DNA from 3 places in the Cohnella yongneupensis genome. Region 2 is predicted to be linked to each of the others. Evidence: predicted binding sites of a transcription regulator. Region 2 holds the regulator's gene; each other region holds the start of a gene.

Region 1 (5,267 bases), on a different contig from region 2:
GAGTTGTTCAAGGAGCTCGGCTTGCGAATGGGCTTCGAATCGGAGCTGTTCGACATTACCGAGGAACAGATGATCCGCGAGGCGCTCGATAACCCGGACAATCCATCGTTGGATGGCGTTACGTACGAGAAACTTAAGGAACGCGGCTGGATGAAGCTTAAGCCGGTCGGTCCGGCGGCGGGACAAGGCGGCTTGCCTACACCGTCCGGGAAGATCGAGCTGTACTCGGAAGCGATGGCGCGCGCAGGCTTGCCGCCCGTACCGGAATATTCGCCGATTCTTGAGGACAACGGCTTGCCGTTCTTGTTCATTCCGGGTCCTAACCACAACTTCCTCAACTCGACGTTCGCCAACCAAGAGAAGCTGAAGCGTCTGGAGAAGCAACCGCTGCTCGACATGAACGCCAGCGACGCCGCGGCTTATGGGATTGCGGATGGCGACCGGGTGCGGGTATGGAACGAACGCGGCGAAATCCGCATCACGGCGAAAGTCGCCGGCAACGTCTTGCCGGGCGTCGTCGTCTGCCAAGGCCTATGGTGGGAAAGCGGCAACGACGGCGTGCAGGCAGCGAACACGCTGACATCGCAGCGCCTCGCCGACATGGGCGGCGGCGCGACGTTCTTCTCCACTCGGGTTGACGTGGAGAAGCTGTAGGGAGCGGGGTTTAACGTTATACAATCACCTTATTTCCGCCTAAGGTTGCTATCGCTTCGGAATAACGTTACGACATAACGTTACGACATAACGTATTCGCCCGACAACACGCGATTCCAAGGCCGTTTCGAGTAAATAACGTTGTACGATAACGCTAATAATGCCAACAAGACCCGCCCTCCTAGCGAGGGTGGGTCTTTCGCGTCAACTTTATGTTCGAGTATACATCCGCTTACCTCAATCCAACGGCACCAGCACGGCATGCTGAGTGACCGTGTGCAGATCGCGCCAAGTCCGGTTGAGCGGATGGTCTTCCATCAGCGCCGCCATGCCGAGCAACGGGAAAATGTCGCGAGCCGCGGCAAGCGCGGCTTTCGCCGCTTCCTGGCTGAGTCGCCCGATCTCCTGCTCGTCGGACGCGCTCAATTGACCAGCCTGGACGAACGCGGGCCACGTCGTATCCACGATGTCGTAGAATCGAGACGTCGCTTGAGCGAGTGCGCTCGTTTGCGCCTCAAGACGTCTACGCATAGCGGCAAGCCGCTCCGGCTTCGCTATCGACCATTCCGCCGCCTTTCGCTCCGTGAACTCCGCCGCCTCCTCCAAGAAGTGTCTCCCTACGCCGATACTTACGGCAGCGAACGAAGTTTGGGCGAACGGCAAGAACGGATAACGGAAGATCGGATCATCGAAGCGCGGCGTGGATAAAATATCGAACGTCCGGTCAGCGGGAACGAAAGCGTCCTTAACGACGATCGAGTGGCTATCGGTCGCGCGCATGCCGAAGGCGTTCCAATCGCGAATAATGTCCACTTGATCCGGCATGAACGCGAAGGACCGAATCGGATCCTCCGCGCTCGATTGGCCGTCAGCCCCCGCGATCCGGCAATTCGCGGTAAATACGCTAGCGAACGTCGAGCCGCTGCATGTCGACCAACGACCGCTAACGACGTAACCGCCATCGACCGGCTTGGCGATCCCGTTCGGATGTCCGCTGCCCGCAACGACGGCTTTATCGTGTCCGAACAATTCGCTTGCCCATCTCGGAGGCAGCGTCGCCGAGAAGAAGCCGCCGCCGGAACCGATCGTAACAAGCCACCCGAAGCTTCCGTCGATCCACGCTGCCGTCTCGAATACGCGGAGCGCTTCCGGCAGCGGAAGCATGAGACCGCCTAACGACTTCGGCACGAACTGCTTGAATAATTTGTTCTCGTAAATATAATCGAGCAACAGCGGATCTATCGTCCGCGCTTGCTCCATGCTAGCCGAACGCCTTCTTGCTTCCGACACGAATGAGTCGTCAAAACGCACCGTCATCCTAATTCCCCCTCGTTTTCCTAGTCTTGCGAACAAATGTTTATGATATGGACTTTTGTTTGTTCGAGGTTTACAATGAAGTCACGTAACAAGAGAAAGGAACATGCCGATGGATCGCGAAAATCAAATTCTTGCTCTCATCCGCCATAATCCGTTCATTACCCAGAACGAGATCGCGGAGAGCGTCGGCATTTCCCGTTCGGCGGTCGCCGGCCACATCGCATCGCTGACGCGCAAAGGCGTCATTCGCGGACGGGCCTACGTCACCGCGCAAGAGAACGCCGTTCTTTGCATAGGCGGCGCGAATCTCGACAGCAAGGCGACGAGCCTTAAGGCGATCCGTCCCGCCTCCTCGAATCCGGTTCAAGTCGAGTACGCTTGCGGAGGCGTTGCGCGTAACATTGCGGAGAACCTAGCGAATCTTGCCTGCGACGTGTCGTTATTGACCGTTATCGGCGACGATCAAGCCGGAGAATGGGTGCAGAGGGAAACCGCCGCCAGCGGCGTCAATACTGGACTAACTTATGTATTGCCCGGCGATAAAACCGGGTCGTACACGGCGTTGTTGGACCATACGGGCGAGATGTACGTCGCGTTCGCCGACATGAGCATCTACGATAAGTTTTCCATCCGAATGATTCAAGAGCGATGGTCGCATATCGCGGCTTCGAGGCTCGTGATCGCGGATACTAACATCCCCGCGGACTGTCTCGAGGAATTGATCAGACGTTGCAAGGATGCCGATCTGCCACTGTTCATCGATCCCGTATCGTCCAACAAAGCAGCGAAGCTTCCAGCGGATCTGACCGGCGTGACGGCCATCTTCCCGAATGCAGAGGAAGCGTTCGAGCTGTCCGGATTGACGCCGACGGATACTCCCGACTACCCTGCTCTTGCAGCTGCCATTCAGCGGCGGGGCGTCTCCCACGTGCTCATCACGCTCGGACAGCACGGCATTTTCTACGCTGGAGCCGGGCAGAGCTGGCTGCTGTCGCCTATCCCGACCGACATCGTCGATGTGACGGGCGCCGGAGACGCGTTCGTTGCCGGCGTCGCATACGGCATCCTGCATGATGTATCCTACTCGGACGCTTGCCGTTACGGCCTTGCCGCCGCGCACCTGACGCTGCGGACGAACCGCTCGGTATCGTCCGCTCTGAACGAAGACACCCTACACCATACGATCAAGGAGCGATTCGAATGAACCCCTACTTAACTTATACCGACGAAGTACGCGAGGCGCTAGCTTTGAGCAAGCCGATCGTAGCGCTGGAGACGACGATCATTTCGCACGGTATGCCATACCCGCAAAATATCGAAATGGCCCGCAAAGTCGAGGCCATCATCCGCGCCGAAGGAGCTGTTCCCGCCACTATCGGCATTATGGACGGCAAAGTGAAAATCGGACTCAACGAGCAAGAGCTCGAAGCGTTCGCCACGAACAAACACGTCGACAAAGTCAGCCGCCGCGACTTCCCGTACATGCTGTCCTCCGGCCGCATCGGAGCGACGACCGTGTCGGCGACGATGATCGGCGCGGCGCTCGCCGGCATTCATGTGTTCGCCACGGGCGGCATCGGCGGCGTTCACCGCGAAGGCGAGACGACGATGGACGTATCCGCGGACTTGACGGAACTGGCGCGCACGAACGTCGCCGTCGTCTGCGCCGGCGCCAAGTCGATTCTCGATATCGGCCGAACGCTGGAATTTCTCGAGACGCACGGCGTTCCGGTCGTCGGGTATAAGACCGACGAATTCCCGTCGTTTTACGCGCGGGAGAGCGGCTACGGCGTCGACTTCCGGCTAGACGAGCCGGCGCAAGTCGCCGATATGCTCCGCACGAAGTGGGAGCTCGGTCTGGAAGGCGGCGCGATCATCGCGAATCCGGTACCCGTGGAATCGGCGCTTAAGCAAGAGGAAATCGAAGGCGTCATTCAGCAGGCGCTTAACGAAGCGAAGGAGCAACGCATAACCGGCAAAAAGGTTACGCCGTTCCTGCTCGCTCGCATCAAGGAGCTGACCGCAGGTCGCAGCCTTGAGACTAACATCGCGCTCGTATATAACAACGCGAAAGTCGCCGCTCAACTCGCCGTCGCTCTGAAAGCCTCTAAATAATAGCTATCGACATGCGCAAGCGGTCGTCAAGCCTCCTCCTACAGAGGGAGTACCTTGACGGCCGCTTGTTTGCCGCTTAGCTGAATACCGGTTTCCTTCTTGCCGCTTGCGGCCAAATCCTTCAGCAGGCGCTCCAGCAGCTCTTTGGCTTGCGGCCCTTCCTTGCCTTGAATTTTCACGACGAATTGAACGGCGTTGCCCGTCGAGAGCAGCTTGTCCGCTTGCCTGCATTTCGTATCGTAATCGTGGTCTTCGATGCTCGCCGTCAACCGGATTTCCTTGACCTTAAGCGGCCCATCCTGCTTGCGGACGGCTTGTTTCTCTTGAGCCACTTCCTGCTTCGCCATGCCTCTGGCGACCAGCTTGCACGGAGGCGGGCTGCTGAAGAGCGACGTGCAAACGAGGTCCGCTTTAAGCTCGCGTGCCATGCGCAGCGCCTCGTCCCGCAATACGACGCCAAGATTCTCGCCGTTAAGTCCCGTCAGTGCTAGCTCGGACGCTTTAATCTTCTCGTTCATAAGGATCATGGTGATGGTTTCCTCCTCTTAGATGTTCAGGATTATTAAGTTATTAAACTACTTATGCATTTAAACATAATTTGGTATATTTGTAGGTTTTCGCGATGTTTTTGCTCGCGCTTCTCACTTATCTGAAACGAAAATAACCCGCCCAGGTCCGCACCGGTGACGGGTCATTCGTGGCTTAGCTCGGAGGTATCCCACCCAAGCGTTGTACAGGAGAACGGCTGGCGGGCCGTTCTCTTTTTTTGTAAATAATTCTATTTACATTTTATATCTTATCCATATGCCGCACAACTTAAAATTCTCCATTTCGAAGAATTATATGCCTACACCCGCTCCAACGCAAGCTCCCCCGTAACGGGGTTAGTCAGCGAGATTCGCGCCTCGAACGGCTCTTCGCCGTCTTGGCCGCCGAACTTGAGCTTGGCCGTCTTGCCCTTCTCGGCTAGACTCTTCACCATCGCATCGGTCAGCGAGCGGCCGAGGCTTTCCTTCCAGATAACGAAGCCGCAGCCGGTGCGGTAGTTGCTGCAGCCGTAGCCTTTGCGTCCCATGAACAGCTGCCCGCCGCAGCCCGGCCGAGGGCAAGCAGCGATCACGCCGGGCGAAGGCGGCGCGGCAGTTGCGGTAGCCGCCGAACCGGCAGCCTTAGCCGTTCGG
Region 2 (5,267 bases):
TAGGACCTGAACCTGAGTTTTTCTTGTTCCAGACGGACGAGAAGGGTAACCCGACTATGGAACTGAACGACCAAGGCGGATATTTCGACCTTGCGCCGACCGACCTAGGCGAGAACTGCCGACGCGATATCGTGCTCATGCTCGAGGAAATGGGCTTCGAGATCGAAGCATCCCACCATGAAGTTGCGCCAGGTCAGCATGAGATCGACTTTAAATACGCAGATGCGATCAAAGCGGCTGACCAAATTCAGACGTTCAAGCTCGTCGTTAAGACGATCGCGCGTCAACATGGCTTACACGCAACATTCATGCCGAAGCCGCTGTTCGGAGTGAACGGTTCCGGTATGCATTGTCACCAATCGCTGTTCCGTGGCAACGAGAACGCGTTCTACGACGCGGACGACAAGCTCGGATTGAGCGCGATTGCTAGACAATACATGGCGGGTATTTTGAGACATGCGCGCGGATTCGCGGCTATCACTAACCCTACGGTCAACTCGTACAAACGACTTGTTCCTGGTTATGAAGCGCCTTGCTATGTGGCATGGTCCGCAAGCAACCGTAGCCCGATGATTCGGATTCCGGCATCCCGCGGCCTTAGCACGCGCATCGAAGCGCGTAACCCGGATCCTGCGGCTAACCCTTACTTGGCGCTTGCCGTCATGCTGAAAGCCGGCTTGGACGGAATCGCGAACAAAATGACTTCCCCGCCGCCGGTCGATCGCAACATCTACGTGATGAGCGAAGAAGAGCGCATCGACGCCGGCATTCCTAGCTTGCCGATCAACTTGAAGGAAGCGCTCAACGAGATGCTTCGCGACGACGTCGTCTGCGAGACGCTCGGCGATCACGCGCTTAGCCACTTCTACGAGCTCAAGGAAATCGAGTGGGACATGTACCGCACGCAAGTCCACCAATGGGAACGCGATCAATATTTGACGATGTTCTAAATCTAGATCGTATTGCTGACCGGCACCGCGATGTCTTCGGACCTTCGCGGGCCGGTTTTTTAGTTGGTGTTCGGGAAACCAAAAACAGGATGGAACAGCGATCCGATCGCTGACCCATCCTGTTTGGTTTTCTTCACGGACATTAGCTATGCGCGGGACTAAGACCTGAGTGTCTTTAACGCGCCGCTCCAAGCGACCACCTGGTCAAGCATACCGTTCAAGTTAGTCAGGTGTAGCTCGGCTGGTTTGAACACGCTGCCGTTCTCGAAATCCGTGAACAACGATAACGCTACATGGACGCGCACGTCCGCTATCGATACTTCCCCTAATATGCCCCGAAGATGCTCGGCAGCGCGGGCGCCACCTACGGAGCCATAGCTGACGATTCCCGCGGCTTTGTTGTTCCACGCTTCGCGCGCGAAATCGATCGCGTTCTTCAACGCTCCCGTGATACTGTGGTTATATTCCGCGACGACGAATACGAAGCCGTCCAAGCTTGCCAGCTTCGTATTCCATGCGGTAGCTTGTTCCGTGGCATCCGCTTCGCCAAGCAGAGGAAGCTTGTATTCAGCGATATCTACGATCTCGTAATTGGCGTCGTTGCGTCCATCGGCAATTTTCTTTACCCACTCGCCGACCTGAGGGCTGACGCGGCCTTGCCGCGTGCTTCCAAGAATGATTCCGATTTTTAACGTTGGCATATAATTCTCCTGTCGAGTGTATTTGTCGTATGTTCAGACAACTCCTATAATGTCCATGAACCGACGTTTTATGCTCGAATGCCATTTTGTCGCACAAAAAAAGAGGTTCCCCAGCCCCGGTGTACGTGGGCAATGGAGAAACCTCTAATTAGTTAAAGCATGTTTACATAAAGGAGCGAATCAGGCCGATGACTTTACCTAGGATGCTGACGTTCGGGTAACGAAGAGGCGACATGCTGGCATTCTCGGGTTGGAGACGGATATGGTCGCGTTCCTTGTAAAACGTCTTGACCGTAGCTTCATTGTCTTCCGTCATCGCGACGACGATATCGCCGTTCGTTGCGTTCGGTTGCTGGCGGACGATAACGTAGTCGCCGTCGTGGATACCGGCTTCGATCATGCTATCGCCTTGTACGGAAAGCATGAATACCGGTTGATCGCCGACCATCGTCGTCGGCAGCGGGAAGTATTCTTCGATGTTCTCCGTAGCGGTAATCGGCACGCCGGCCGTTACTTTCCCGACTAGCGGGATTTGGCGAACGGATGAGGCTAGTCCGTACATGGATTCGTCATCGCCTAGAATCTCGATCGCGCGAGGCTTCGTCGGGTCGCGGCGGATTAAGCCTTTCTTTTCTAGGCGATCCAGGTGACCGTGGACCGTGGAGCTGGAAGCGAGGCCTACAGCTTCGCCGATTTCGCGAACGGACGGGGGATAACCCTTTTCCCTAACTTCAGTCTTAATGAATTCTAAAATGGCATTTTGGCGATTGGACATCTTGGACACGCCAAGCCCTCCCTATGTATCAGTTCATGATGACAAATTATAACACAGAACTCGAGTTCGCACAAACATTCGTTCCGCCGAACAAATGTTCCAAAATTTGTTGACACGATCATGTGTTCGTGTTAATCTGATACCAGAACAAATGTTTGGGGTGAGCGTAAATGGTACATACATGGGTATCCGGATCTTCTGCTCCTGCTTCTACTATTCATAAGATGGTGGCTCCTTTGAAGCCTAGATACGCTGTTAGAACGGCTTCAGCAACGACGCGTTCGCATCGCGGTCTAGGCGTTGCACGCTCCTTGTTTATCGTGATCGCCTTTGTTATCCTGTTCAGCGGCTTTGCGTTCGCACATACGTTCGCATCGAGCGAAGCGGGCACTCCGGCATCTGCGAACGAGATTGTTATCTCCGTTGATAGCGGCGACACCCTGTGGGAATTAGCGGGTACTTATAAGAAGGACAATATGGATACACGCGAAGCCGTTCACGTGCTTATGAAGCGTAATGGACTTGCGTCCTCTTCTTTGCACACCGGACAGACGCTCGTATTGCCGGCAAAGATGCTTCCTTAACAGCATGAGAACAAAATCCGAACACATATTTATAGTTAGTAACTAGATGAACTAAGTCACCTCACAAGTAGCTAGCTTGTATGACTTTACATAAGAACACGTCATGAGAACGCATGTTCTACAGACCGGGAAACCGGTCTGTTTTTGCGTCCGCCGTTTTCTTGACAAGGCAACTGCGTTAATGTCAAAGTAGAGTAGGTATATTGAAGGGAGTGACATCGACATGGAGAAGCATATCCAACGTATTAATGAATTAGCGCGCAAAAGCAAAGCCGAAGGCTTAACGGAAGCGGAAGTCGTCGAGCGCGATCGGCTGCGGAAGGAATACTTGATCAATTTCAAGAAAAACTTCAAGCAACAGCTGGATCAAATCGAAGTCACGGATGAGAAACCAACGATTATTCACTAAATAGATCGATGGCAAACCGCAGCAGTTATTGACGAGGAGGAGCTTTATGTCCCGTTCATGGGAACGCATGGTTCAGAAAAACGCAAAGCAAGTTAACAAACGCCGTAAAAAAAACGGCAAAAAATCGATCAGCGAATCATCGTCACCGCAAGTCGACAAGTTCAAAGGCCGCAATTACGTCGTGCCGATCCTGCTTGTCATGTTGATCGCGCTCTACGTTACGTTAGCTAAACCTTGGTCGGAAGATTTCTTGACCGATCCGACTTTGTTCTGGGTGACGATCGGGTGTTATATGCTGCTCGCGCTGTTCTATTTTATGCGCCGTCCTTATTTGTCCGTTACGCGCGACATGCTGGAGACGCGTAAGTTTACCGGTTACAAGCAATTACGTCCAACGGACGTCCGCAAAATATCGATTCAACCGGGCTATGTCGTCATCGAGACGATCAAAGGCGGTAACTGGGTATTTTCTAAGCTGATGAACCGTTTCCCGATCGAACGGATGACCGAGAGACTAAAAATATACGCAGACCTGCACCATGTGGAGTGGGAACAGAAGACGAAGTGAGGAGAACTTGGGGATGTCGATTAAGGCCGTATTATTCGATCTAGACGATACGTTATTGTGGGATGAGAGAAGCGTTACGGAAGCGTTTCGTAACACGTGCAAACTAGCCGCGGAGTCGACCGGGCTTGACGAGCATGCATTGGAAGCATCCGTGCGCAAAGAAGCGCGCGCCTTATACGAAACCTACGAGACGTTCACTTTTACGCAAATGATCGGAATCAACCCGTTCGAAGCGTTATGGGGCCATTTCAAAAAAGGCGAGCATGAGATGTTCCGAAAGCTGGAGCAGCTCGCGCCGACGTACCGGACGAACGCTTGGACAGCTGGACTGGCAGCGCTTGGCGTCGATAATCCTAGTCTGGGCCAGCAACTTGCCGAGCACTTTCCGGCGCAGCGTCGCAGTCTGCCGTACGTTTATGACGAGACGTTCGCCGTGCTGGACGAGCTTCGGAAAGACTACAAGCTATTGTTACTAACGAACGGCTCGCCTGATTTGCAACAAGAGAAGCTGGACGGAATGCCGACGCTTATTCCGTACTTCGACGCGATCGTCATTTCCGGCGATTTTGGCGAAGGCAAGCCGTCGCCGCGACTGTTCGCCCATGCGACGGAACGTATCGGCATTACGGCGGAAGAAGGCGTAATGGTCGGCGACAAGCTGACGACCGACATTCTCGGGGCGAACCGAGTCGGCATGACATCGATTTGGATCAACCGGCACGAGGCGACTCGCAACGACGAGATCGTACCGAAGCATGAGATCCGCAGCTTAAACGAGCTTCCGGCGCTCTTGAAGACGCTATAACCCGCACTGACAAGGATGAAATAGCAACTCACACTAAAAGACGTATGAACCGATATCGGCTCATACGTCTTTTTGTTATGGATTCAACTATTATTTCACGAACGTCGGATCGTCGTAGCTATGCGCGATCCAGCCTTCCGTCTCGATGAAGAGGCGAACGGCTACGATCTGACGATTGTCCATCAGGGTGAAGAAGTGGGCATAACCTTCAGGTACGGAGATTACGTCGCCGGCTTCGAGCTCGACGTCGAAATAACCGATTTCTTCGTTGCCTTTAATGATGAAGATACCGCGTCCCGCCGTAATCGCGCGAACTTCGTCTTCCGTATGCGTATGCACGTTCTCGAACTTTTTAAGCAGCTCGTCGAGGTTCGGCGTTGCGTCGGACAGAGAAATAATATCCCACGTTTTGTAACCGCGTCTGTCGGCAAGGTCGCGAATTTCCGTATCGAAGGTGGATAGAATTTCGCTCTTG
Region 3 (5,267 bases), on a different contig from region 2:
ACGTGATCCGCGGCACAGCGCTGAATCGCGAGCGAGATGATGTCGCGGGCTTTCTTGTCGCCCTCTTGCTTGGCTTCCTGCTCAATATCCTTGATCATTTGCGCGGTTTCGTGGCGCACTTCTTGCTCGACCGTCGTCAGAATCATTTGCTTCGCGTCTTCCGTCGACAAGTTCGAAATGCGTTCCAATTCCGTTACCTGCTGCTTATGCAACAGCTCAACCTGGTCTTGCATCTCTTCGATACGTTTCTCTTTGTTGGCGACTTGCTCCTCTTTGCGTTCCAACGCTTCGAGTTTGCGGTCCAGCGATTCTTCCTTCTGTAGCAACCGCCTCTCCAGGCGTTGAATTTCGTTGCGGCGTTCGCGAATATCGCGTTCCGCTTCGTTACGGAGCTTGTGCACCTCGTCTTTGGCTTCCAGTACCGTCTCCTTACGAGTCGCTTCCGCTTCTTTCTTGGCAGCTTCTACGATTTGACGGGCGGCCGTTTCGGCGCTGGAGATTTTGGCTTCCGCAATGGACTTGCGTACGACATAACCGATCCCAAAGCTAAGAAGGCCAACAACGAGAACGATCAAGACCCAGACTAATGAATTCATGGTCTCTACACCTCCTCGTTGCATCACCAAGGCAGTTGCTTGGGGATACCTATTCAATTGTGTGGATTGCCGGTTTCCAAACCGTTTGTTGTCGTGTGAACAATTCTTTAAAGGTCGAAAAAACGCGATCCGAATCGATTTTGGAAGGAAATCGGATTTCGGAAAGAGAAGGTTTGATACAAAATCATTGTATCTTTTGCGAAAATAGATTGTCAAGCTACAGTAAAGGCGGGCTTTCCTTCGTTTGGCACCGTTGGACCGTATTGGCAAGCCAAAACGTCGAATTATGCGGATGAAAGTCAAAAACAGCGTAATTGTGTATTCAAGCGGAACAATTTACATATAAAGATAGCCGCCGATCGTTCGTGCGCTTAATCGAACGATTCGTCCACATCGTTCCACTCCGCGTCATCCTCGTTCGAGGAGTCGTTGGACTCCGCCGCCGCCTGTTGTACCGCCGTCCTAACGACAGAGCCGGTATAGCCGCGCCGCATAAGCATCGCCATCAGCTTCTGCTTGCGTTCCCTGTCGTTGCCTTTAACGGTCGGCCACTTCTTGCGCGCCAGCGCGAGCGCCGATTGCTCCTCGATGCCCGGCTCCAGCTCGCCGATCGCCTGGTCGATCTCCGGACGGCTTACACCTCGTTGCATTAATTCCTGCCGAATGAGCATTCTCCCTTTGCGCTGGTTAACCGCGCGCTGTTCCGTAAACCTGCGCGCGAACGCGGAGTCGTCTACCATTCGGTTCGCTTGCAGGCGTTCGACGCAACCGGCGATCGCTTCTTGCGAAAACTCTTTGCGCTTAAGCGCCCTCTCGAGCTCCGCCGTCGTACGGGCTTTGCGCTCCAACATAGCGAGCGCCGAGCGGTATGCCTCTTCCTTCTGCTCTTGCTGCAGCAGCTTAGCGTACTCTTCCGCAGAGAGAAGCTTTCCCTTCAGCAATCGCCAACTCACGAGCGTATCTTCATGCACCGTCAGCACCGCTTCTCCGGGCTCCGCCGCCGTCTGCGCGTGGGCAATCAGCGCATCCACTTCGTCTTTCCAAGAGCCGACGGACGGTTCGAGCGTCTCGGCTCTCGGCGAATCAATCAAATCGTATAATCCCAGTCCATCGGGATCATCTTCCGCCGCGTACTGTAATTGTAGCGTAATCCGGTACATCGACGAGCGTCGTAGATGCGCCTCTACGGAAATGATCTTAGCGCCTATGACGGGACGCGCGTCTTGCTCGGTGCCGTTTCGCTGCTCATAAGAAGGTTGTCCGCCGTACTTCTTTCGCCCCGAACGATTAAACATTAACGTCGTCCCCGCCCTTCAATCGATAGTCAGAAAAAACAAATAGCGGCACGTTGGCCGCTAGCTGTTCCGATTACGTAATGAATCATTTGATTGCTTTAGTCTTCTGCGAACTCCGTATCGTCCTCGTCCTCGACGCTTGCCGCGGAAGCAGCCTTAGCCTTAGCCGCCGAATTGAGCAGAAGCTCACGGATTTGAGTCTCGATCTTCAAAGAAATATCCGGATGATCCTTCAGATATTGTTTCGCATTCTCGCGACCTTGTCCAAGTCGCTCGCCGCTGAAGGAGAACCAAGCGCCGCTCTTCTGCACGATGTCTTGCTCCGCGCCGATATCGATGATGCTGCCTTCCTTGGAGATGCCTTCACCATACATAATGTCGACGTCCGCTTGCTTGAACGGAGGCGCGACTTTATTCTTTACGATCTTGATCTTCGTACGGTTACCGACGATGTCGTTACCTTGCTTGATCGATTCCACGCGGCGAACGTCAATACGTACGCTGGCATAGAACTTGAGCGCACGGCCGCCTGGCGTTGTCTCCGGATTGCCGAACATGACGCCGATTTTCTCCCGCAGCTGGTTAATGAAGATCGCGATCGACTTCGACTTGCTGACTGCGCCGGACAGCTTGCGCATAGCCTGGGACATCAGACGCGCTTGAAGACCGACGAACGAATCTCCCATGTCGCCTTCGATCTCGGCTTTCGGCACGAGTGCGGCTACCGAGTCGACGACTATAATATCTACGGCGCCGCTGCGTACGAGCGCTTCCGCAATTTCGAGTGCTTGCTCGCCTGTATCCGGCTGCGAAAGCAACAACTCATCGATATTAACGCCAAGATTTCTTGCATAGACCGGGTCAAGGGCATGCTCCGCGTCGATGAAAGCCGCTTGGCCGCCATTACGTTGAACTTCCGCGATCGCATGCAACGCGACCGTCGTCTTACCGGAAGATTCCGGTCCGTATACTTCTATAATTCGGCCGCGGGGATATCCGCCGATTCCGAGGGCGATATCTAGTGCCAATACGCCGCTTGAGGACGTCTCTACTAGCATATTTGCGCTTTCGCCAAGCTTCATGATCGAACCTTTACCGAACTGCTTCTCAATCTGGCGCAAAGCCATGTCTAATGCGGCGCGACGATCTGACAACACACCCACATCCTTATCCTTTTAATAGTTTAATCATAACGCGTTTATAGTCATTTGCCAAGCATTTTAAGAACATTTGTTCGATTTTAATTCAATAAAAAAACCGAAGCAAAGTATTCTTCGCTCCGGTTCTTCCGAAACTTTCATTAAAACTTTAACATACGCTTCAAAAGTTGACAAGCTTCGACGAATAGTCAATTTTGACAGATTTGTGAACTCGGAGGCACTGCGGTCGAGGCGCGCAAGAATGGATCGCGTAACGATCCGCAACGCCGCCGCTCATCCCCGCCCGGTCAACGCCAGCCAGAGCATATACAGCGCCCGCTTCGACGCGCGCAGCCGGATGCCCTGACGGTCGCCGGACAGCTGCAGCTGCGTCACCCGCGTCTCCTTGCCCCGCTCCGCGAGTCCAAGGAACACGAGCCCCACCGGCTTGCCCTCCGAGGCCGCCGGCCCGGCCACGCCGGTAACGGACACGGCAAAGTCCGCGTCCGCCAATGCCAACGCGCCTTCGGCCATCGCCGAAGCCGTCTGGGCGCTAACCGCGCCTGGCGCATCCGCGCCCTCCAGCAGAGGCAAAGGCACGCCAAGCGCCCGATGCTTCAGCAGGTTGCTATAGCTGACGACCCCCCCGCGGAACGCGTCCGCGCTCCCGGGAACGGTCGTCAGCATCGCCGCAACCATGCCTCCCGTGCAGCTCTCGGCAAGCGTCACCATGCGCCGCTGAGACGTCAGCAACCGGATGACCGCGGTTTCGATCGGAATATCTTCCTCCGCATACAAATGCATAGGCGTACGGCTCCGAATTTCCATCAAAGTCGGTTCCAGCTTGCGCGCCGCTTCCTCCGCGTTCGCGGCCTTCGTGGACACGCGAATCGTGACTTCGCCTTCCGCGGCGTACGGCGCGATCGTAGGATCCGATTGCTCGCGAATAAGATCGATCAATAAGTCCTCCAAGCCCGACTCGCCGATCCCGGCGAACTTCAACATTACGGAATGCAACGAATCCGCTTCGCCCATGATCGATTTCAGCCAAGCGGTTCCGTCGTTCGCGAACATCGGCTTCATCTCGCGAGGAGGTCCCGGCAAGAGCAAATAATGCGTACCGTCCACGCTAAGCGCGTTGCCGACCGCTAATCCCGTATCGTTGCGCAGCGGTGTCGCTCCGTCCACGAGCAGCGCCTGCCGCCGGTTGCTCTCTACGAAAGCGCCCCCGCGACCGGCGAACATCGCCGTGATTTTGCTCATCGTCGGCTCGTGCAACGCGACTTCCCGGCCTAGGTAATCCGCCAGCGCATCGCGCGTCAAATCGTCCATCGTCGGTCCTAGTCCGCCCGTGAACACGAGCAAGTCCGCCCGTTCCCTGCCAATCTTAATCGCCTGAATGAGGCGGTCCTTGTTGTCTCCCACCACGGTCTGGTAATAAACATCAATGCCCAGCTCTGCCAACCCTCTCGACAGATACTGGGCGTTAGTGTTTACGATCTGACCGAGGAGCAGTTCCGTGCCGACGGCAATGATCTCTGCTCTCATGCGTTCAATCGCACCTCTTTGTTTGTTACGGCACGACGATTAGTCGACCGGAATCAAGTTTTTGTTTTTCATGAAATAGTCGACCCCGGAATAGACGGTAATGATGACCGCAGCCCATATCGTAACGACATCCGCCCGCAGTTCAATGAAGTTGAACGGGAAATTGTTAAGCAAAATGACGATGACCATCGTAATTTGAATGGCCGTTTTCCATTTGCCCCATTTGCTCGCGGCCAGAACGGCGCCTTCAAGCAGCGCGACCTGCCGAAGTCCGGTTACGGCCCATTCGCGACTAATGATAACAATCGCTACCCAAGCGTCGAGCTTGTTGATTTCCACGAGCGAGATAAGGACGGCCGCGATGAGCAGCTTATCCGCGAGCGGATCGAGCAGCTTTCCTAAATTGGTTACGATTTTGCGTTTGCGCGCGATGTAGCCGTCCAAACCGTCGGTGCTTGCAGCGATGATGAACAGCAGCAACGCGAACACTTGGTTCCACGATATCGAATAATTGCCGATCGTCAAATCGTTCACGTCTAGCTTGACGAGCAAGAAGAACGTCATGATCGGTACTAAGAATATGCGTGCCAGCGTTATTCGGTTGGCGAGGTTCATGCGATTCCCTCCCCTGAAAGATCATATTCGTAGGCATGCGTAATACGAACTTGGCGAATTTCGCCGATATCCGT

The links. Region 2 encodes LexA, which represses DNA repair genes until DNA is damaged. Its sites were predicted from a motif close to CGAACATATGTTCG; they were not measured.
Region 1: a site for LexA is predicted at 2,001-2,014, ahead of ACFPQ4_RS04700 (carbohydrate kinase). Genes of this name have one in related genera too.
Region 3: a site for LexA is predicted at 3,115-3,128, ahead of recA (recombinase RecA). Genes of this name have one in related genera too.

The regions. Positions count from the first base shown of each region.
Region 1 covers NZ_JBHSNC010000012.1:73,405-78,671, reverse strand. Annotated here, with positions in the region: gene ACFPQ4_RS04710 (molybdopterin-containing oxidoreductase family protein) at 1-654, shown strand, start outside; gene ACFPQ4_RS04705 (acyl-CoA dehydrogenase family protein) at 892-1,971, opposite strand; gene ACFPQ4_RS04700 (carbohydrate kinase) at 2,075-3,175, shown strand; gene ACFPQ4_RS04695 (pseudouridine-5'-phosphate glycosidase) at 3,172-4,086, shown strand; gene infC (translation initiation factor IF-3) at 4,125-4,613, opposite strand; gene ACFPQ4_RS04685 (type IA DNA topoisomerase) at 4,934-5,267, opposite strand, start outside.
Region 2 covers NZ_JBHSNC010000056.1:245,933-251,199, forward strand. Annotated here, with positions in the region: gene glnA (type I glutamate--ammonia ligase) at 1-950, shown strand, start outside; gene ACFPQ4_RS20905 (NADPH-dependent FMN reductase) at 1,109-1,651, opposite strand; gene lexA (transcriptional repressor LexA) at 1,815-2,435, opposite strand; gene yneA (cell division suppressor protein YneA) at 2,597-3,010, shown strand; gene ACFPQ4_RS20920 (DUF896 domain-containing protein) at 3,234-3,419, shown strand; gene ACFPQ4_RS20925 (hypothetical protein) at 3,466-3,987, shown strand; gene ACFPQ4_RS20930 (HAD family hydrolase) at 4,001-4,792, shown strand; gene ACFPQ4_RS20935 (1,2-dihydroxy-3-keto-5-methylthiopentene dioxygenase) at 4,883-5,267, opposite strand, start outside.
Region 3 covers NZ_JBHSNC010000057.1:584,633-589,899, reverse strand. Annotated here, with positions in the region: gene rny (ribonuclease Y) at 1-596, opposite strand, end outside; gene ACFPQ4_RS24190 (regulatory protein RecX) at 968-1,891, opposite strand; gene recA (recombinase RecA) at 1,990-3,045, opposite strand; gene ACFPQ4_RS24180 (competence/damage-inducible protein A) at 3,325-4,578, opposite strand; gene pgsA (CDP-diacylglycerol--glycerol-3-phosphate 3-phosphatidyltransferase) at 4,618-5,193, opposite strand; gene rimO (30S ribosomal protein S12 methylthiotransferase RimO) at 5,190-5,267, opposite strand, start outside.